DNA from 4 places in the Colwellia sp. SU-HH01172 genome. Region 4 is predicted to be linked to each of the others. Evidence: predicted binding sites of a transcription regulator. Region 4 holds the regulator's gene; each other region holds the start of a gene.
What was found. Region 4 encodes sigma-54, which starts transcription at its own class of promoters, with help from an activator protein. Its sites were predicted from a motif close to GTTGGCACGNNNNTNGNNT; they were not measured.

Region 1 (2,211 bases), on a different contig from region 4:
GGCATTGATCATGTCTTTGTCCATAACTCCGCCTTCAATTAAGAAGTCCATGTCATTTTCCAGCGCATCGAGTGCTTCTTCAAATGATGCCGCAACTTGTGGAATTGCTGCTGCTTCTTCTGCTGGCAGATCATATAGATCTTTATCCATTGCATCGCCAGGGTGAATTTTATTTTTGATACCGTCAAGGCCTGCCATTAGCATTGCTGAGAATGCTAAGTATGGGTTGGCTGTTGGATCAGGGAAACGTACTTCGATACGCATTGCTTTTGGTGTAGGTACAATTGGAATACGAATTGATGCCGAGCGGTTGCGGGCAGAGTATGCCAACATTACTGGAGCTTCAAAACCAGGAACAAGACGCTTGTATGAGTTTGTTGAAGCATTAGTAAAGGCATTTAGTGCTTTAGCATGCTTGATAATACCACCAACGTAGTAAAGCGCTGTTTCAGATAGTCCGCCGTATTTATCACCAGCAAATAAGTTAACACCGTCTTTAGCTAAAGACTGGTGAACATGCATACCTGTGCCATTATCACCGACAAGTGGTTTTGGCATAAAGGTCGCTGTTTTGCCGTAAGCGTGTGCAACGTTATGTACCACATATTTATAAATTTGCACTTCATCAGCTTTAAGTACCATAGTATTAAAACGACAAGCAATCTCATTTTGACCAGCAGTAGCAACTTCATGGTGATGTGCTTCAACAACTAAGCCCATTTCTTCCATCACTAAACACATAGCAGAACGTAAATCTTGAGACGAATCTACCGGTGACGTTGGGAAATAGCCGCCTTTTACACCAGGACGGTGTCCCATATTGCCTTCGTCGTATTCCGTACCAGAATTCCAAGAGGCTTCTTTATCATCAATCTTGTAGAATGAGCCGCTCATGTCGGTATGAAAGCGTACATCATCAAATACAAAAAACTCTGGCTCTGGGCCAATTAGTACTGTGTCAGCAATGCCTGTGCTACGCATGTAGTCTTCAGCGCGTTTTGCCACTGAACGTGGGTCACGGCTATAACCTTGCATCGTTGCTGGTTCAACAATATCACAACGAATGTTCAATGTTACCGCTTCAGTAAATGGGTCTAATACCGCAGAGTCAGCGTCAGGCATCATCACCATGTCTGATTCGTTAATGCCTTTCCAGCCTTCAATTGAAGAGCCGTCAAACATTTTGCCGTCTTCAAAAAAATCTTCAGTTACTTGATGATGAGGAATTGAAACGTGTTGCTCTTTACCTTTTGAATCAGTAAAACGTAAATCAACGAATTTGACGTCATGTTCTTTAATTAGATCTAAAACTGCGTTTGACATTGAAAGTCTCCGGTGTAGTGAGTTCTATATATTTTTAAAAAGTAATTTTCTATTGTCTGTGCATAAGCGAATATTATGCCAAAGCTAAAGTTATTGAAATGTATGGTTTTAATCTTTATTGATAATTCATAGCGCACTAATTTGGTGCGCGGTGCGCTGCATTGTGGTGCGTATGCTCTAATTTGGCCATTGGCAGTATAACAATTGAAAATTATTTTGTTATTAATAAAATTTATATTTTTTCAATACAGTGTATTTAATTGTACTTCTCCTGTACAATACGCGCCCAATTATAGCCCTATTGAGCAAAACGCCCGTGTTAGATAAATTACGTAATGTTGCCATCATCGCCCACGTTGACCATGGTAAAACAACTTTGGTTGATAAGTTATTAGATCAATCAGGTACTCTTGACGCCAGAAATGGTCTAGAAGAACGAGTTATGGATTCAAACGATATCGAGAAAGAACGCGGTATCACAATTTTAGCAAAAAACACTGCTATTAACTGGGGCGACTACCGTGTAAATATCGTAGATACTCCTGGCCATGCTGACTTTGGTGGTGAAGTAGAACGAGTAATGTCAATGGTAGACTCAGTGCTACTTATTGTTGACGCACAAGAAGGCCCAATGCCACAAACACGTTTTGTGACTAAAAAAGCTTTTGCTCAAGGTTTAAAACCTATTGTTGTTATCAATAAAATTGATAAGCCAGGTGCACGCCCTGAATGGGTAATGGATCAAGTATTCGATTTATTCGATAACTTAGGTGCCACTGACGACCAATTAGACTTCCAAGTAGTTTATGCCTCAGCAATTAACGGCTGGGCATCAATGGAAGAAGATGTTGTTGGTGACGATATGACACCATTATTTCAAACTATCGT
Region 2 (2,211 bases), on a different contig from region 4:
CCAGTGTTTTCACACTCGAATTTTTGATAATTTTTTTCATTATAGGTTATCCCTTAAAAAAATTTATAAGAATATACTTCTACAACTTTGCTAAAAAATGCATTCAATATGCCAATAATTTAATTGCTTGCTAATACAACATCTTGCCTGGTTGTTTTTTGTACAGCAGCTTTTGAAATACGATTTTTGTAAATTTTCTTGACAGCTAAAGTAGTGTTGATAGTTTTTTAATGCGCGAGGGTTTTGCTCTTTGACGGAACAGTTATCACCAGTGCCGTTTTGTTTAGACTCGGGTGCTGGGAGAATTAAGTGAAGAAAGTCATGGGGTATTAAAAAAGGCTTACTGAATAACAGTAAGCCTTAGTGTTTATATTTTATTCAAGCAAAAAGTTATCGCTTATTTTTGAAACTTACGCTTGCGGTTTGCAACACCTAAGCCAAATAAGCCTAAACCAAATACTGCAAGTGACATTGGCTCTGGAACGTCTCTATTACGAGTTGTTAAACCAGTAACAACGTTGTCAAACTCACCAGCAATACCTGTACTTGTTACGACAAAGCGGTTCCAAGCAAAGCCATCAAAATCGATGTTTACATAAGTATTTGACGTTGGTAAGCCTTGGTTACCTGATTGGCCACCAAGTAAGTTTAATAACTCAGTACCTGTGATAGCTACAGAAGTGCCATCATTATCGTTAAAGAATTCGAAATCGTTATAGGTATCAACAGAACCCCAGTAGAAACCAAAGTAATCTAACTGTACGCCGCCTAAACCTGCTAAAAAGGCTGTGTAGTCAACTTCAACAGTACCTGAACTACCTGTTTGAGGAGTAAAACCGTAACAAGTGTTATCAACATAATTTGCTGAACCAGTATTACCTGGTCGTGCTGCTTGCCCTGGTAGGTTGCCATCAGCAACACCTAAACCACCACCAGTTTCAGTAACAGTAATACCAGGTTGGCTTAAGGTGTTTACGCCACAGCCATCAGAATTGCCCGCAATATTGTATTGCATGTCTGGAACACCGGCTAAATCTGTCATTGCCGTAGCGGTATCAAAAGTTTCAATAAAGTAACCGTTACTTGCATCGATCACATTGCTTTGATCAACAAAGCTACTTGTTAGGCCTGAGCCATCTGTTGCCCATTGACCTGAAGCGATATCATCACCAAAAAAAGTGATGATAGCTGCATTTGCTTGTGCACATGTAAGGGCTGCACCTAGCGCTAAACTACCTATAATCTTTTTATTAATTAATTTGTTCATACTTCACTTCTTCCATCTATTTGAATGTAAAACATCATGTCATTGCTGATGGTTAATAAGCATCATGCGTGCCATTTATTAAAAGTACTTATTTAACATGCGCTTGTATGATTTTTTGTAAGGTGTATATAAGAGGTTTTTTGATGGTGTAAAATATGTCGACAGCAATTTTGTATAATTATCAACCAATAAAGTGACTTCTTAACTTGCTATGCTCTGGCCTTTCAATTCACGCAATAACATAGCAAGAAAATTTAAGATAGGATAATCAAAAAGACAACTTAAATAGGGTTATATCTACCAGGGCTCAATACTCTATTTGGATCTAATACTTTCTTTAATTCGTTAGTTGTTTGCCAAAAATCAGACTCTTTGTTGAGTAAATTTTGTTGTTGGTCGATATTTAAACGATAAGGTACAAAGCCTTTTTTCAGTCCTTCGCTAACAAGTTCGTCTAAACAGCTATGGGCATCTCGCACGGCTTGTTCATTGTCTTGGTCAAATACAATTGGAATGGTGCTATCAACACAGTCGTGTTTTAAGTTAGTAAAAGTAATAAAAGGCTCTATTTGATATTTAGGGCAAGTATTTCTGATAAAGGCGGTAAAATCCTTCATTGCTTCTGGTTTCATCGGAACAAGCGGTGCATACCAAAGTAGTCCACATTTATCTTTACCGGGCGATAGCGAAGAGCGAGACAAAATGTTGTTATCGCTATGACGCCAGTACGGCAGTTTTAGCGCGACTTTATTGGGTTTGCCAAGCATTATTTCATTACCCATATCAAATGATCTGAGTTGCTCTCTGACCATAGCAAGAGGAGGGATTAACTTAAATAAAAATTCTGGGGTATTGTAAATGAATAGCTTTCCTGTGCGCACAAGCAAGCTATTTGAAAAAATTTGTTTACCTGATAAAGCGTTAAAAATTGCTGAAATTTCTTT
Region 3 (2,211 bases), 410 kb from region 4:
CTTTTGACCACTTTGGCACCACGAATAATGCCCTGAACTGAGGTTTTAAGTTTTTGGTTATCGACAATTAAGTTAGACATGGTTGTTTTACCATCAATGGTTTGACCATAAACTTGCTCTGCTAATTCTGCATAAGCGGCAATTTTAGAGGCATTTATTGCCATCAGCATACGCTGGGTTTTGTGATCTGACTTTTGTAAACTAATTGGCGCCTGCCCGATTGCCGATAACACCGGAAAACTTTCAGGTTTTACTGATTGCCATTCAATATGCTTATCATAAAAAGATGAACAGGCAGTTAGCACTAATATCGCCAATAATGTAATCGTGCGTTTCAGTAAAGTATTCATATTATACCTATATTATTCAATTGACTGATAACTACTGTTGAATTGCAACAGCACGAGCATCTTCGAGTAACATGGCACTATCTCTGATAATCATGCCATCTTTCATTTTTACATTTTCATTGCGATTAAAATCGTCACCCATCACCCAAGACGGAATAAAAGATTGCGCAGTGGCAACAACAACACGAGATTGCATACCTATCATACGGGCATTAACTAAAATCCCTTCTTCTTGCTCCATCATTGTGCCTGTCACAACATAGTCAATTATCTGGCGTTCTGGTAACTCTTTCCAATCACGACTAAAAACATAATCGCCATCGGCAGTGACACGAATATGGCCCGTTGTTTTAAAGTCAATTACTACTAAACCATGACGCTGCATTTCATGAACAAAGCTTTCTGACAGCTGATTCCCTAGCCAATTCGTCGACTCTAAGTTTTTCAAATCAACAAATGATGCTATCGCTATTGGGGTTTTGGGATTCACAAACGAACTGCTTTCAAGCATTTGATAGGCTAACCCTTTAACCACGTCATTAATTGCATGTCGAGGTAATTCAAAACTGTCAATTTCTTGTTTATCGTTATATGAAGAACGATAAAAGTCATCTTGATTGTCCATCACAGAACAAGAGATAACACTTGGTAATAGTATTGCTAAAAGCCAATTTTTCATTGGGCTCTCCTCAATTAATGCATAAATTCGTATTGATAATAGTATTAAATTCAAAGCACGATTCGCGCCAATTTTTCTAGTTAATGAAATAGGCATAGAACATGCATATTTCATTGCAGAAACCGAACTCCGTTAGAAATGAGATATTTATGTATTTAAAATTATTATGCCGTAGTCCACTAAAGCTGAAACGGCTAAGACATAATTTAGTGCTGCATTGCTTAATGATAAGTATCGCATGCTACAGCAGTGCTAGCTTTGGTCAATGGTATGAATCCCAAGGTACCGCAACAATTAAGAATGATGATAGCAAAGCCGCAAAAAATAGAGCCATGCAAAATGCTCTTCGAAAGGCATTATTAGTGGCCGGAGCATCAGTTTCAAGTGTTCAACAGGTCGTCAATGGTTTGCTAACCCAAAATGAAATTAATATTCGCGCCAGCGGTAGCGTTAATTCATTTGAGCTTATAAGTGAAAACTATACTGACAATTTGGTAACGGTGACGATTCGAGCTGACATTTTTCCTCAAGAACAAAAATGCTTTGCTGCTGATTATAGAAAATCAATGCTATTAACACGCAGCAACATTTTGCATCGTGAACAAGCTAACATAGGTAACGTTTATCAACTAGATAAAGCGTTAGTAAAACAGCTAGCCAATAAAATTCAAAAAAATGCGATTTATCTCGATACAAAATTAGCACTACAAACCAAAACAGAATTTTCTAGACTTAATCAAAGTTTAGCAATGGAACAACTAAAAAGTTTAACTATGTCGTTGGCTAGCATGACAGATAGCCAATATGTGCTATTTTCGGAAATCCAAGACATTTCGATGGCAGAGCACGAGAACAACTCCTGGCAGTTTTGGCAAGACAATATATATCAGCGGCATTTTAATATTGCCCTATATATTTATGACGGCGCCACCGGTGAAAAAATTCTCGACAAGCAATACCAAAGCTCTGCGCCGTGGCAGTTTAACAAGCGTCAGCAAATTGATGTGGCCAGTCAAAACTTTTGGCAAAGTGAATACGGCCTGCAAATTAGCCAAACCATTGACAATATGGTGACAGATATCGATGAAAATATGATGTGCCAGCCAACTCAAGGCAAAATAGTGCAAGTTGCAGGCAACAGTATTACCTTTAATTTGGGTAAAAAGCATGGTGTGAAAGTCG
Region 4 (2,211 bases):
TCGGCGCGTTGAAATTGCCCGGGCATTAGCCGCCGATCCAAAATTTATCTTACTTGACGAACCTTTTGCCGGTGTTGATCCAATTTCAGTAGGTGATATAAAAAAAATTATCCTACACTTAAAAGAACGTGGCATTGGCATTTTAATTACCGATCACAATGTCCGTGAAACGCTCGATGTTTGTGAACACGCATATATTGTTAGTCACGGCGAACTTATTGCAGAAGGTGATGCGGATCAAATTCTCGCAAACCAGCATGTAAGAGATGTATACCTTGGCGAACAATTCACGCTATAGTTATTGGCATACGTTAAAAGCAAAATAATATTGCACTAAATAGTAACAGGGAAAAGAAAAACTAAATGCGTCCTACTCTGCAGCTCCGTATCGGACAACAGTTAACTATGACTCCCCAATTGCAGCAAGCAATTAAGCTGTTGCAATTGTCGACCTTGGATTTACAACAAGAAATTCAAGAAGCACTTGAAAGTAATCCGTTACTTGAAATGGATGAAAACCAAACGACTTCATCGGAAAGTACGCCTGATAATTTAGAAGAAGCATTTTCGGCCAACGCCAGTGACAACAACAGTGAAGTAGCATCTCTAGATGGCAGTGAAGATTCAGCGCCAACAATCGATGAAATTAGCTCTGCCGAAGGCTTAGCAAAAACCGATATCCCCGAAGAATTGAATAATGACACCACCTGGGATGATAATTTCAGCGCTGGTACTAGCAGTGGCAGTGTTGGTCCTGCTTCTGAAGATTATACCTATCAAGGTGAAACCAAAGATTCAATTCAAGATCACCTAATTTGGCAAATGGAACTGACGCCTTTTACCGAAACCGATAAAACCATTGCCATTGCCATTATTGAAGCGATTGACGAAGCGGGTTATTTAACTGTTTCGGCTGAAGAAATTTTAGAAAGTGTCGGCATTGAAGACCTTGAACTTGATGAAGTCGAGGTGGTGCTAAAACGAATTAACGTCTTTGACCCTATAGGGGTTGCCGCCCGCTCAATTCCAGAGTGTTTGTTGATCCAATTGAATCAATTTTCAAGCGATACCCCTTGGTTAGCAGAAAGTAAACTCGCAGTTAGTGAGTATATTGACTTATTGGGTAATCGCGATTACCGGCAATTAATGCGTAAGTTGCGTTTAAAAGAAGAGCAATTACGCGAAGTGATACGTCTTATTCAAACCTTAGACCCTCGCCCTGGCGATAGCGTTGTTAAGAGTGAAGAACAATACGTAATTCCTGATGTTTCAGTGGAAAAGAAAAACGGCCGTTGGACAGTAGAATTAAATCCTGACACTGCACCTAAGCTGTCGGTCAATCAGCAATATGCCGCCATGTCACGTTCTATGAAGTCGTCGACGGATTCACAATTTATTCGTTCTAATCTGCAAGAAGCGAAATGGTTTATTAAGAGCTTGGAAAGTCGTAACGACACCTTATTAAAAGTATCCAACTGTATTGTGCAACGCCAACAAGGTTTCTTTGAACATGGCCCAGAAGCCATGCGCCCTATGGTATTAAACGATATTGCTGAAGCCGTTGATATGCATGAATCAACCATTTCTCGCGTTACCACGCAAAAATATATGCACACGCCTAGAGGCATATTTGAATTAAAATATTTCTTCTCAAGCCATGTTAGTACCGAAAATGGCGGCGAGTGCTCATCAACTGCTATTCGCGAGTTAATTAAAAAATTAGTCTCGGCAGAAATTCCCGCCAAACCACTCAGTGACAGTAAAATGGCAGATATTTTAGCGGAACAAGGCATTAAAGTAGCAAGGCGTACCATTGCAAAATATCGAGAGTCGCTCTCGATACCACCATCGAATCAACGTAAAAGCCTATTATAGGTTTGGTTTATTAACCCGCAAAAGAGGATTGACGCATATGCAAATTAATCTTACCGGACACCATGTCGATGTTACCGATTCATTACGTGATTATGTCAATGGAAAATTTGAAAAACTAGAACGACATTTTGATCACATCAACAATGTTCATGTAGTTTTAACCGTAGAAAAACTTAATCAAATAGCGGAATCAACCGTGCACTTAAGTGGCAGTGAAGTTCATGCCAAAGCAGAAAATAATGACATGTATGCTTCTATTGACTCACTGATTGATAAGTTAGATCGGCAAATATTGAAATATAAAGGCAAAATAAACAAACATTAACGTCTCTTCGC

Region 1: a site for sigma-54 is predicted at 1,388-1,406, ahead of glnA (glutamate--ammonia ligase). Genes of this name have one in related genera too.
Region 2: a site for sigma-54 is predicted at 1,325-1,343, ahead of AC27JP_RS15600 (Npun_F0296 family exosortase-dependent surface protein). Genes of this name have one in related genera too.
Region 3: a site for sigma-54 is predicted at 1,083-1,101, ahead of AC27JP_RS03200 (FlgO family outer membrane protein). Genes of this name have one in related genera too.

What each region holds. Positions count from the first base shown of each region.
Region 1 is NZ_BAAJMB010000010.1:4,549-6,759, forward strand. It holds gene glnA (glutamate--ammonia ligase) at 1-1,323, opposite strand, end outside; gene typA (translational GTPase TypA) at 1,640-2,211, shown strand, end outside.
Region 2 is NZ_BAAJMB010000006.1:104,226-106,436, reverse strand. It holds gene AC27JP_RS15605 (PEP-CTERM sorting domain-containing protein) at 1-40, opposite strand, end outside; gene AC27JP_RS15600 (Npun_F0296 family exosortase-dependent surface protein) at 398-1,267, opposite strand; gene AC27JP_RS15595 (FAD-binding oxidoreductase) at 1,549-2,211, opposite strand, start outside.
Region 3 is NZ_BAAJMB010000001.1:711,508-713,718, forward strand. It holds gene AC27JP_RS03195 (LPP20 family lipoprotein) at 1-350, opposite strand, end outside; gene AC27JP_RS03200 (FlgO family outer membrane protein) at 382-1,029, opposite strand; gene AC27JP_RS03205 (flagella assembly protein FlgT) at 1,254-2,211, shown strand, end outside.
Region 4 is NZ_BAAJMB010000001.1:1,121,337-1,123,547, forward strand. It holds gene lptB (LPS export ABC transporter ATP-binding protein) at 1-298, shown strand, start outside; gene AC27JP_RS04955 (RNA polymerase factor sigma-54) at 364-1,875, shown strand; gene hpf (ribosome hibernation promoting factor) at 1,913-2,200, shown strand.